2 regions of the Caulobacter sp. genome follow, and region 2 is predicted to be linked to the other one. Evidence: predicted binding sites of a transcription regulator. Region 2 holds the regulator's gene; the other holds the start of a gene.
The links. The regulator LexA, encoded in region 2, represses DNA repair genes until DNA is damaged. The targets are predictions, from matches to a motif close to ATGTTCNCNANNTGTTCT.

Region 1: the regulator LexA is predicted to act here: its motif matches at 1,776-1,793, upstream of ACQY9P_RS20720 (ATP-dependent helicase).

What each region holds. Positions count from the first base shown of each region.
Region 1 is NZ_OZ257139.1:4,396,997-4,401,648, reverse strand. Features, by position in the region: gene ACQY9P_RS20720 (ATP-dependent helicase) at 1-1,775, opposite strand, end outside; gene ACQY9P_RS20715 (hypothetical protein) at 1,885-2,076, shown strand; gene ACQY9P_RS20710 (hypothetical protein) at 2,087-2,299, shown strand; gene ACQY9P_RS20705 (ribbon-helix-helix domain-containing protein) at 2,296-2,517, opposite strand; gene ACQY9P_RS20700 (DUF4169 family protein) at 2,584-2,760, opposite strand; gene ACQY9P_RS20695 (DUF6807 family protein) at 2,763-3,689, opposite strand; gene ACQY9P_RS20690 (glutathione S-transferase family protein) at 3,689-4,273, opposite strand; gene ACQY9P_RS20685 (glutathione S-transferase family protein) at 4,415-4,652, shown strand, end outside.
Region 2 is NZ_OZ257139.1:3,930,226-3,934,877, reverse strand. Features, by position in the region: gene mfd (transcription-repair coupling factor) at 1-1,136, shown strand, start outside; gene lexA (transcriptional repressor LexA) at 1,331-2,041, opposite strand; gene ACQY9P_RS18340 (hypothetical protein) at 2,187-2,438, shown strand; gene lepB (signal peptidase I) at 2,452-3,273, opposite strand; gene ACQY9P_RS18330 (lysophospholipid acyltransferase family protein) at 3,346-3,909, opposite strand; gene trpC (indole-3-glycerol phosphate synthase TrpC) at 4,038-4,652, opposite strand, start outside.

The DNA of each region.
Region 1 (4,652 bases), 470 kb from region 2:
AATTCCAGGCCCTTGGCAGAGTGCAGGGTCATGATCCAGACGGAGTCGTCGCTGGAGCCCTTGTCCAGGTCCATGACCAGCGACACGTGCTCCAGATAGCTTTCCAGCGTGTCGAAGGCGCTCATCGACTGAACAAGTTCCTTCAGGTTTTCCAGCCGGGTCTGGCTGGTGGGGCCCTTGTCGAGGCGAAGGGCGTCGGTATAGCCGCTCTCCTCCAGCACCGCTTCCAGCACCCGTTGGTGCGGCATGGTCTGGGCCAAGGCCCGCCAGCGATCCAGGTCGCGCAGGAAATTGCTGAGCGCCGTGCGGGTGCGGGCCGGAAGCTCGTCGCTGCCGACCAGCACGCGGGCCGACTCCACCGCCGACAGGCTCTCGGCCCGGGCGATGTGCAGCAGCTTCTGCACCGAGGTGTCGCCGATGCCGCGCTTGGGGGTGTTGACGATGCGCTCGAAGGCCAGATCATCGTCGGGCGACTGGATCAGGCGCAGATAGGCGTGGGCGTCGCGGATCTCGGCCCGTTCGAAGAAGCGCGGACCGCCGACCACCTTGTAGGGGATCTGCAGCATCACGAAGCGCTCTTCGAAGGCGCGCATCTGGAAGCTGGCCCGAACCAGGATGGCCATCTGGGTGTATTTGCGGCCGGCGCGCTTGGCCTTCTCGATCTCGTCGGCGACCATCCGGCTTTCGGCCTCGCCGTCCCAGACGCCGCTGACCTTGACCTTTTCGCCGCCGGTCGCCTCGGTCCACAAGGTCTTGCCCAGGCGGTCCTTGTTGGCGGTGATCAGGCCGGACGCCGCGGCCAGGATATGCTCGGTCGAGCGATAGTTGCGCTCCAGCTTGACGACCTTGGCGCCCGGAAAGTCGCGCTCGAACCGCAGGATGTTGTCCACCTCGGCCCCGCGCCAGCCATAGATCGACTGGTCGTCGTCGCCCACGCAGCACACGTTCTGCCGGCCCTGGGCCAGCAGGCGCAGCCACAGATACTGAGCGATGTTGGTGTCCTGGTACTCGTCGACCAGCACATATTTGAAGCGGGTCTGGTAGTCGGTCAGCACGTCCGGGTGGCTGGTGAAGATCGTGATGTTGTGCAGCAGCAGGTCGCCGAAATCACAGGCGTTCAGGATGCGCAGCCGCTCCTGATACTGGCGGTAGAGCGTAATGCCCTTGCCCGCCGCGAACTCGGAGCCGTCGGCGGGCGGCACCCGGTCGGGCGTCCAGCCCTTGTTCTTCCAGTTGTCGATCATCCCGGCCAGGATCTTGGGCGTCCAGCGCTTGGCGTCGATGTTCTCGGCCTCGATCAGTTGCTTGAGCAGGCGCTCCTGATCGTCGTTGTCGATGATGGTGTAGCTGGACTTCAGGCCCACCAGCTCGGAATGGCGCCGCAGGATCTGGGCGGCCACCGAGTGGAATGTGCCCAGCCAGCGCAGGCCTTCGGCCTCGGCGCCGATGATGTGGGTGATCCGCTCGCGCATCTCGCGGGCGGCCTTGTTGGTGAAGGTCACCGCCAGCAGTTCCCAGGGACGGGCCCGGCCGGTCGACAGGATGTGCGCCAGGCGGGTGGTCAGGACGCGCGTCTTGCCCGTTCCGGCCCCGGCCAGGACCAGGACTGGGCCTTCCGTGGTCTCGACCGCAGCCCGCTGTTCGGGGTTCAGTCCCTCCAGATAGTTCGGCGCGCCACCGCTGCCGCCGCCCGGCGCCTGAGGCCTTGCGAGGTCGGAGATGCGCGGGGAGGGGAGGTCGCCCTGAGGAGGGCGCGAGTCGAAGCCTGAAGACATGGAACATATGTAGCACAAAGGTTCGGCGGCTTAAGCCCCCGAGACGGCGATTGCGGAACCGCGAGCGCGGCGCGCCGTTGATCCGGCACATCAATCACGGGAGGCCCGCATGGCCGAAGGTACGAGCAACAGCGGCGGCAACAGCGGCCTGGCCTTCATTGTCGGGGCGCTGGTCGTCGTCGTCGCTGTGATCGCGTTCGTCGTCTATTCGGGCGGCTTCACGCAGAAGAAGTCGATCGACGTCAATGTCTCGGCCTCGGCGCCGAAAATGCCCGACCCGCCAAAGCCTCCGGGAAGCTGAGGCCGAACCGATGAAACAGGCCCATCCGCATCCTTCGAGAGCCGGCGCCTGGATGGCCGGCGTGGCCGTCGTCGCGGTGGTTCTGACCCTGTGGATGGCCTGGCAGATGGGCGGGGCGGTGGGGGTTCCGCCGGCGCTTCAGTTCCGGGCGCCCGCCATTCCGTCGCGATCGGTCCCCAACCCCGAGCCTTCGCCTTTGCCGATCTCGCCGCGCCCACGCTAGGCTGACGGGGTATCCATCACACGTTGAAGCGCAAAGACCCGGCAGGCCGAGGCCAGGGGGCGCTCGCCGCGCCCGCTGTCGATCCGCTGGATCAGGGCCGCCAGACTGACGGCGTCTTCCGTGGCCGCCCGGTCCAGGACGTCCCAGAATTCCAGTTCAAGCGCCAGGGACGTGGCGTGGCCGGCCAGATTGACGGAGCGCTTCTTCAGACTGCCCATGCGACGCGATCGGCTCCTTGGTGACACTGGCGCGCGGTTAGCTCTGCCGTTGTGGCGGCCTTCGCGTCAATCCTCGCGCTTGGCGCCGTCCAGCGCGCGGCGCAGCTTGTCGGCGCGCGCGGCGTCCAGCGCCTTGTCGACCTTGCTGCGGCCGTGCTTGGCGCGGTTCTCGGCGGCGCGGGTCTTGTCCTCGGTCCTGGCCTTGGCCTTGCGGGCTCGGTTGAGGTTCAGGATCTCGGCCATGATCAGGGCTTCTTCGGGGGCTGCGGTTTGGGCGGCGTCGCGGCCCGGATGACCAGGGTCTCCCGCAGACGCAGCGTTTCATCCTTCTTGATCACATAAGGCGCGCGGCCGGGGAAGACGCAGTTCTGCATCGACAGCGCCTTGCGCAGGATCCAGGTCTTGATCGGCTGGTCATTGGCCCGACAGCTGAGCCCCACCGTCCAGGCCGGCGATCCGGGCTCGGCGGACCAGGCAAAGCCCATCGAATTGCCGGCTTCGAGCGCCGTGTCCGTCGGCGTGACGGTCTTGCCGCCCGAGGCGAAGGTCAGGCGATCGGGGCGGATCAGGCGGATCGAGAAGCCGCCATAGCCCTTGGCGTCGTCGCTGCCGCCCAGGCCCAGGGCGTCGACCCGCGACGTGATGAGGGTGTCGAAGTCTATGCGCCGCGCGCCATCCTTTAGCGGATAGACATGAACGCGCGTGGTCTCGCGCGCCACATACTCCAGTTCCGGACCGGAATTGACGATCCAGTCGGCATTGACGGTGAGGGCTCCGCCGCCCTGGGCGTCGCCCTTGAAGCGTGTTTCGCGCACATGAAAGGTCAGACCCTTCATGAACCAGCCATCGGCGACGGCCTTGCCGTTCACCTGCACCTGATGCCAGCTCCAGAAGGCCCCGCGCTGGTGCAGGTGATCGGCGGGCTTGTCTTCAGTCAGCACCGTGCCGTCGGGCGCATACAGCGGATGGACATAGTTCAGCCGCCCAGGCTCGTTGGCGGGGTCCAGCGACTTGGTGCGGTAGACCAGCACGGTCTTGCCCGCCTCCGTGATAGTCACGGCGTCATCGGCCAGCACGGCGTCGACCCGGGCGCCGATGGCGGGATCGGCCCGAACCCCAGTGGCCGTCGCCAGCAGGGCCAGGGCAGCGGCGAAACCGATCAGGCGCGCCATCAGGCGTCGTCCCTGGCCAGGGCCCGCGCCAGGGCGGGGCGGGCGTTGGCGCGCGCCAGCCAGTCGTCATAGACGGCATGGGGCGGCAGCATCTGACGGGCGAATTGCAGCAGGCTGACAAACAGCATGTCCGCGGCCGAGAAGGTGTCGCCCAGCAGCCAGGGCGAGGCCTCAAGCGTGGTGCGCAGCCGGTCGTCCATGGCCTGATACATCGCCTTGTCTTCGTCGTCCTGCCGCTGCTTCCACAGGTTGACGACGGCCGGCTCCAGCACGCCCGCATAATAGGCCAGCCAGGACAGATACGGCCCGCGCAGGGGATCGCCGACCGTGGGGCCAAGGCCGTTGGCCGGGAACTTGTCGGTCAGGTAGAGCGCGATGGCCGCCGACTCTGTGATCAGCACGCCGTCATCCAGTAGGGCGGGCACCTGGCCGTGCGGATGCGGATTGCGCGGATCGCGAGCGCCTGTCCGGGTGTTGGAACGATAGACATCGACCGTCATGACTTCGTACGGCGCGCCCAGTTCTTCCAGCAGCCAGAGGAACCGCGTCGAGCGCGAACGGGGGGCGTGCACCAGGGTGAGCATCGACGTCTCCTCTATCCTGGCGCGAACGTAACCGGAACAAAGGCTCCGGGCAAGAGTGTCTGGCGCTTGGCAAAAGCCAGGCTTGACCGGGTGGGAGAACCACCCGCCTATCGCGCCATTCCAACCCGGCGGAGGTCTTGCGTGTACAGGCTCTATGGTTCCCCCAGCACCGCCGGCACCGCGATTCACTGGCTGTTGCTGGAGCTTGGGGTTCCCTTCGAGATCACCATGCTCGACTTCGAGACCAGGGAGCAGAAGAGCCCGGCCTATCTGACGGTCAATCCCGACGGGGTGGTGCCGACCCTGATCGTGGACGGCGCGCCGGTGACGGAGATGGCGGCCATCGCCACGCTGCTGGCGGAGCGGCATCCGGAGGCGG
Region 2 (4,652 bases):
AGATGTCTATCATCGCCACCCCGCCGGTCGATCGCCTGGCGGTGCGCACCTATATCAGCCCGTTCGACCCCGTGACGCTTCGCGAGGCCCTGCTGCGCGAGAAGTATCGCGGCGGCCAGGCCTATTACGTGGTGCCGCGCATCAAGGACCTGGAGGAGATCGAGAAGTTCCTCCGCACCCAGGTGCCCGAGGTCAAATATGTGGTCGGCCACGGCCAGATGGCCCCGACCCAGCTGGAAGACGTGATGACGGCCTTCTACGAGGGCCAGTACGACGTGCTGCTCGCCACGACCATCGTCGAGAGCGGCCTGGACATCCCGTCGGCCAATACCCTGATCGTCCACCGCGCCGACATGTTCGGTCTGGCCCAGCTGTATCAGATCCGCGGGCGGGTCGGCCGGTCCAAGGCCCGGGCCTATGCCTATCTGACCACGCCCAACGAGAAGACCATCACCCAGTCGGCCGAGAAGCGCCTGCAGGTGCTGCAGTCGCTGGACAGCCTGGGGGCCGGTTTCCAGCTGGCCAGCCACGACCTGGACCAGCGCGGCGGCGGCAACCTGCTGGGCGACGAGCAGAGCGGCCACATCAAGGAGATCGGCGTCGAGCTGTACCAGCAGATGCTGGAAGACGCCGTCGCCGAGCTACGCCAACGCCAGGGCGCCGAGGCCCTGCTGGAAGATCGCGGCTGGTCACCGCAGATCAACACCGGCGCGGCCGTGATGATTCCGGACGAATACGTGCCGGACCTCAATGTGCGTCTGTCGCTGTACCGCCGCCTGTCGGAAGCCGAGAAGTCGGCCGATCGCGAAGCCCTGGCCGCCGAACTGATCGACCGCTTCGGCCCGCTGCCGCCCGAGACCGACAGCCTGCTCAAGGTGGTCGCCATCAAGGGCCTGTGCCGCGAAGCCAATGTCGCCAAGATCGATGTCGGGCCCAAGGGCGCCGTGGCCAGCTTCCGCAATGACACCTACGCCAACCCGCTGGGGCTGATGCAGTACGTGGCCAAGAACAGTCTGGTCTGGAAGGTGCGCCCCGACCAGAAGGTGGTGATCAAGGGCGAGTGGGACACCCCGGCCCAGCGACTGGATGCTGCCGAGAAGATCCTGGGGCATCTGGCGCGGATCGCTAAGGAGTAGGGACTCCGGGCCACTTGCCCCCTACGGATCGCTTCGCGATCGTCTTCCCCCGGAGGGGGAAGATGAACCGCGCCCCTCATCTTCCCCCTACGGGGGAGGAGCGCCGCAGGCGCGGAGGGGGCGAGTGCGCTGCACCCAACGAAAAAGGCCGCCCCAACCGGAGCGGCCCTCAATCTCGCAAACGTGCGCGGCGTCTAGTGGTAGCGCCGAATAAGCCCCACCAGCTTGCCCTGCACCTCGACCTGATCCGGACCAAAGATCCGGGTCTCGTACTTCGGGTTCGCGGCTTCCAGGGCGATCGAGCCGCCTTTCTTGCGCAGGCGCTTGAGGGTGGCTTCCTCGCCAACCAGCGCGACGACGATCTCGCCGGACGTGGCGGTGTCGCCCTTTTTGATGATCACATAGTCGCCGTCGAGGATGCCGGCCTCGATCATCGAGTCGCCCTGCACCTCGAGCACATAGTGCTCACCGCCGCCGAGCATGCTTTCCGGCACCGGCAGGCGGTCGCGTTCGTGCTGGATGGCGTCGATCGGCGTGCCGGCGGCGATCTTGCCCAAGATCGGCAAATCGCGGCTGTCATTGGCCGGGGCCGACGCGGCCGCGCCGGTCGATGGCGATGCGCCACCGCCGCCTTCGACCACCTGCGGCTTGAAGGTCCCGCGCCCCTTGGGCGGCGAGGCGGTCGTGGCCTGCTGCGGCAGCTTCACCACCTCCAGCGCCCGGGCCCGGTGGGCCAGGCGACGGATGAAGCCGCGCTCTTCCAGGGCCGTGATCAGGCGGTGGATGCCCGACTTCGATGCGAGGTCCAGAGCCTCCTTCATCTCGTCGAAAGAGGGCGAGACACCGCTCTCCTTGATGCGTTCATGGATGAACATCAGCAGCTCGTGCTGCTTGCGCGTGAGCATCTCGACCTCGATGAAGACGCGGAACAAACCGCAAACCTTGCGAATGTTCTCTAGGCGTTCTTCCTTAATGTCAAGTTATCGACTTTGGAACGCAGGGGCGTCCACGCCGTTGATCAGGCCCGGTGCTTGGAGAGGCGGGCTTCCCATGAGTTTCACACAACTGAATCCGACCCTTCCCGTCCTCGTCGAAGGCAAGGGCAGCGGATTTGCCTTTGCGGTCATCGACTACGGTCAGGAACATCATCTGATCTGGGTGGTGGCGATCGACGGAACGGGCGAAGTCTGGTCAGCCCCAAACCCCAAGGTTCGGGTCCAGTCCAACTGGACGATGGGCCGCAAGATCGCGCCGCCCGCGAACGTCGAATCGTTCAGGACGGCGGCGGCGGCCCAGGGCTGAGGCCGATTCGCGCTCAGCTCGCCGACCGATTCGCGGTTGCGGTCAGGCTGCGTAAGGTCCGGTCCAGGCGCAGGCCCACGCCGGGCTGGCGCGAGAACAGCACCATCTCGGCCCGTCCCACCAGATTGTCGAACGGCACGAAACCCATGCCTGTTTCGGCCGACAGATAGCGATCCAGTTCACTGTTCCACGGGCACGAAGACTCGCCGGCGGGCGCCGCGCCCGGGTCGAAACGACTGTCGAGCGAGTTGTCGCGATTGTCGCCCATCATGAAGTAGCAGTTGGCGGGGACCACATAGACGCCGGTGTTGCCGGCGGCGGTGTCGCGGCCATAGCTGTTGGTCACGAAGGTCTTGCCGTTGGGCAGGGTCTCGACGAACCGGTTGACGCGCATCGTCTCGCCGTAGGGACCTTGCTCGAGCGTGTCCGACAGCGCCTGGCGCCGAACGGGCTTGCCGTTGATCCGCAACACCCCGCCCACCACCTGCAGCCGGTCACCCGGCAGTCCGACCAGGCGCTTGATGATATCGGTGCGAGCGTCTCCGGGCTTCTTGAAGACCACGATGTCGCCGCGTTCGGGCGCATGACCCAGCAGGCGCCCCTTGCCCAGGGGAGGGCTGAGCGGGGCCGAGTGGCGGCTCCAGCCATAGGGATATTTCGAGACCAGCAGATAGTCGCCGACCTGCAGGGTGGGCTCCATCGAACCCGAAGGAATCGTGAAGGGCTGGCACAGCACGGTTCGCGGGATCAGCATCACGGCGAACACCAGGGCGAACGTCTTGGCCGTATCGAACAGCCAATACCGCCAGCCTGTCTTGCCTTCAGTCTCGCTCACGTCATCCCCTCCGCGCAGCATGGTGGGGGGCAGGATACCGGTGGCAGCTTGACCAAATCATGGCGCGGCCGGCTAGAGCCTGGTGGCCAGTTCCGGATGCCTGGGCGTACAGGCGCGGTAGAAGACGGCGATCTGGGCCATGTCCTTGTCATAGTCGCCCGACGGCATGATCGGCGGGCCCAGGGTGACCACCTTGCGTCGATAATCCATCATCGCGCACACCATCGGCACGCCGGCCTTGAGCGCGATGTTATAGAACCCGGTCTTCCATTGCCGCGCCTTGCCGCGCGTGCCCTCGGGCGCGATCGTCAGCATGAATTCGTCGCGTCGGGCGAATTCCTCGACCATCGCCTGAACCGTGTCGCGTGAGCGGGACCGGTCGACAGGAACGCCGCCCAGATCGCGCATCACCCTCGCGAAAGGCCAGCGAAACAGCGACGCCTTGCCCATGAAGCTGAGGTTGAGGTTCAGGGCGTCCACCGCGCCCAGGAAATAGACGAAGTCCCAGTTGCTGGTATGGGGAGCCGCGATCACGACGAACTTTCGGACAGCCGGGGCCGAGCCCTCTATGGCCCACCCCTCGCGTTTGAAGAACGCGACCAGACACCATTTCACCAGTCGGGCGATCCAACCCATTCTTCTACCGCCTCCCTCGGCGCGATCGCGTCCGTGCCGAACACGGCGTGATGTCTTGATGCGCAGCGTGAGGGGCTGGCATCGAAAGCGCCAGAGTCCACTTCGCCGCAGTGTCTTGGGGTTTGGTCCTAGCCCAGCAACGCCTTGGTGGCGGCGGTGACGTCTTTCTGCCGCATCAGGCTTTCGCCCACGAGCATCGCCGTCGCGCCGGCCGCTTCCATGCGCACCACGTCCTCGTGGACGAAAATGCCGCTTTCGGTGACCAGCAGGGCGTCCTTGGGGGCCTGGGCGGCCAGACGCTCGGTGACGGCCAGATCCACGATGAAGCTCTTGAGGTCGCGGTTGTTGATGCCCACCAGGGTCGCGCCCAGTTGACCCGCGCGGTCCATCTCGGCCTCGTCATGCACCTCGACCAGGGCGTCCATGCCCAGGCGCTCGGCCTCGCTCATCAGCTCGGCGGCCACGACATCGTCGATCATGGCCAGGATCACCAGGATGGCGTCGGCGCCGAGGGCGCGGCTCTCGGCTACCTGCCAGGGATCGACCAGGAAGTCCTTGCGGATGCAGGGCAGGCTGACGGCGGCGCGAGCGTCGATCAGATAGGCGTCCGCGCCCTGGAAGCTTGGGCCGTCGGTCAGCACCGACAGGCACGCCGCGCCGCCGGCCTCATAGTTTCGCGCCAGGGCCGGCGGATCGAAATCGGCGCGGATCAGGCCCTTGGACGGCGAGGCCTTCTTGATCTC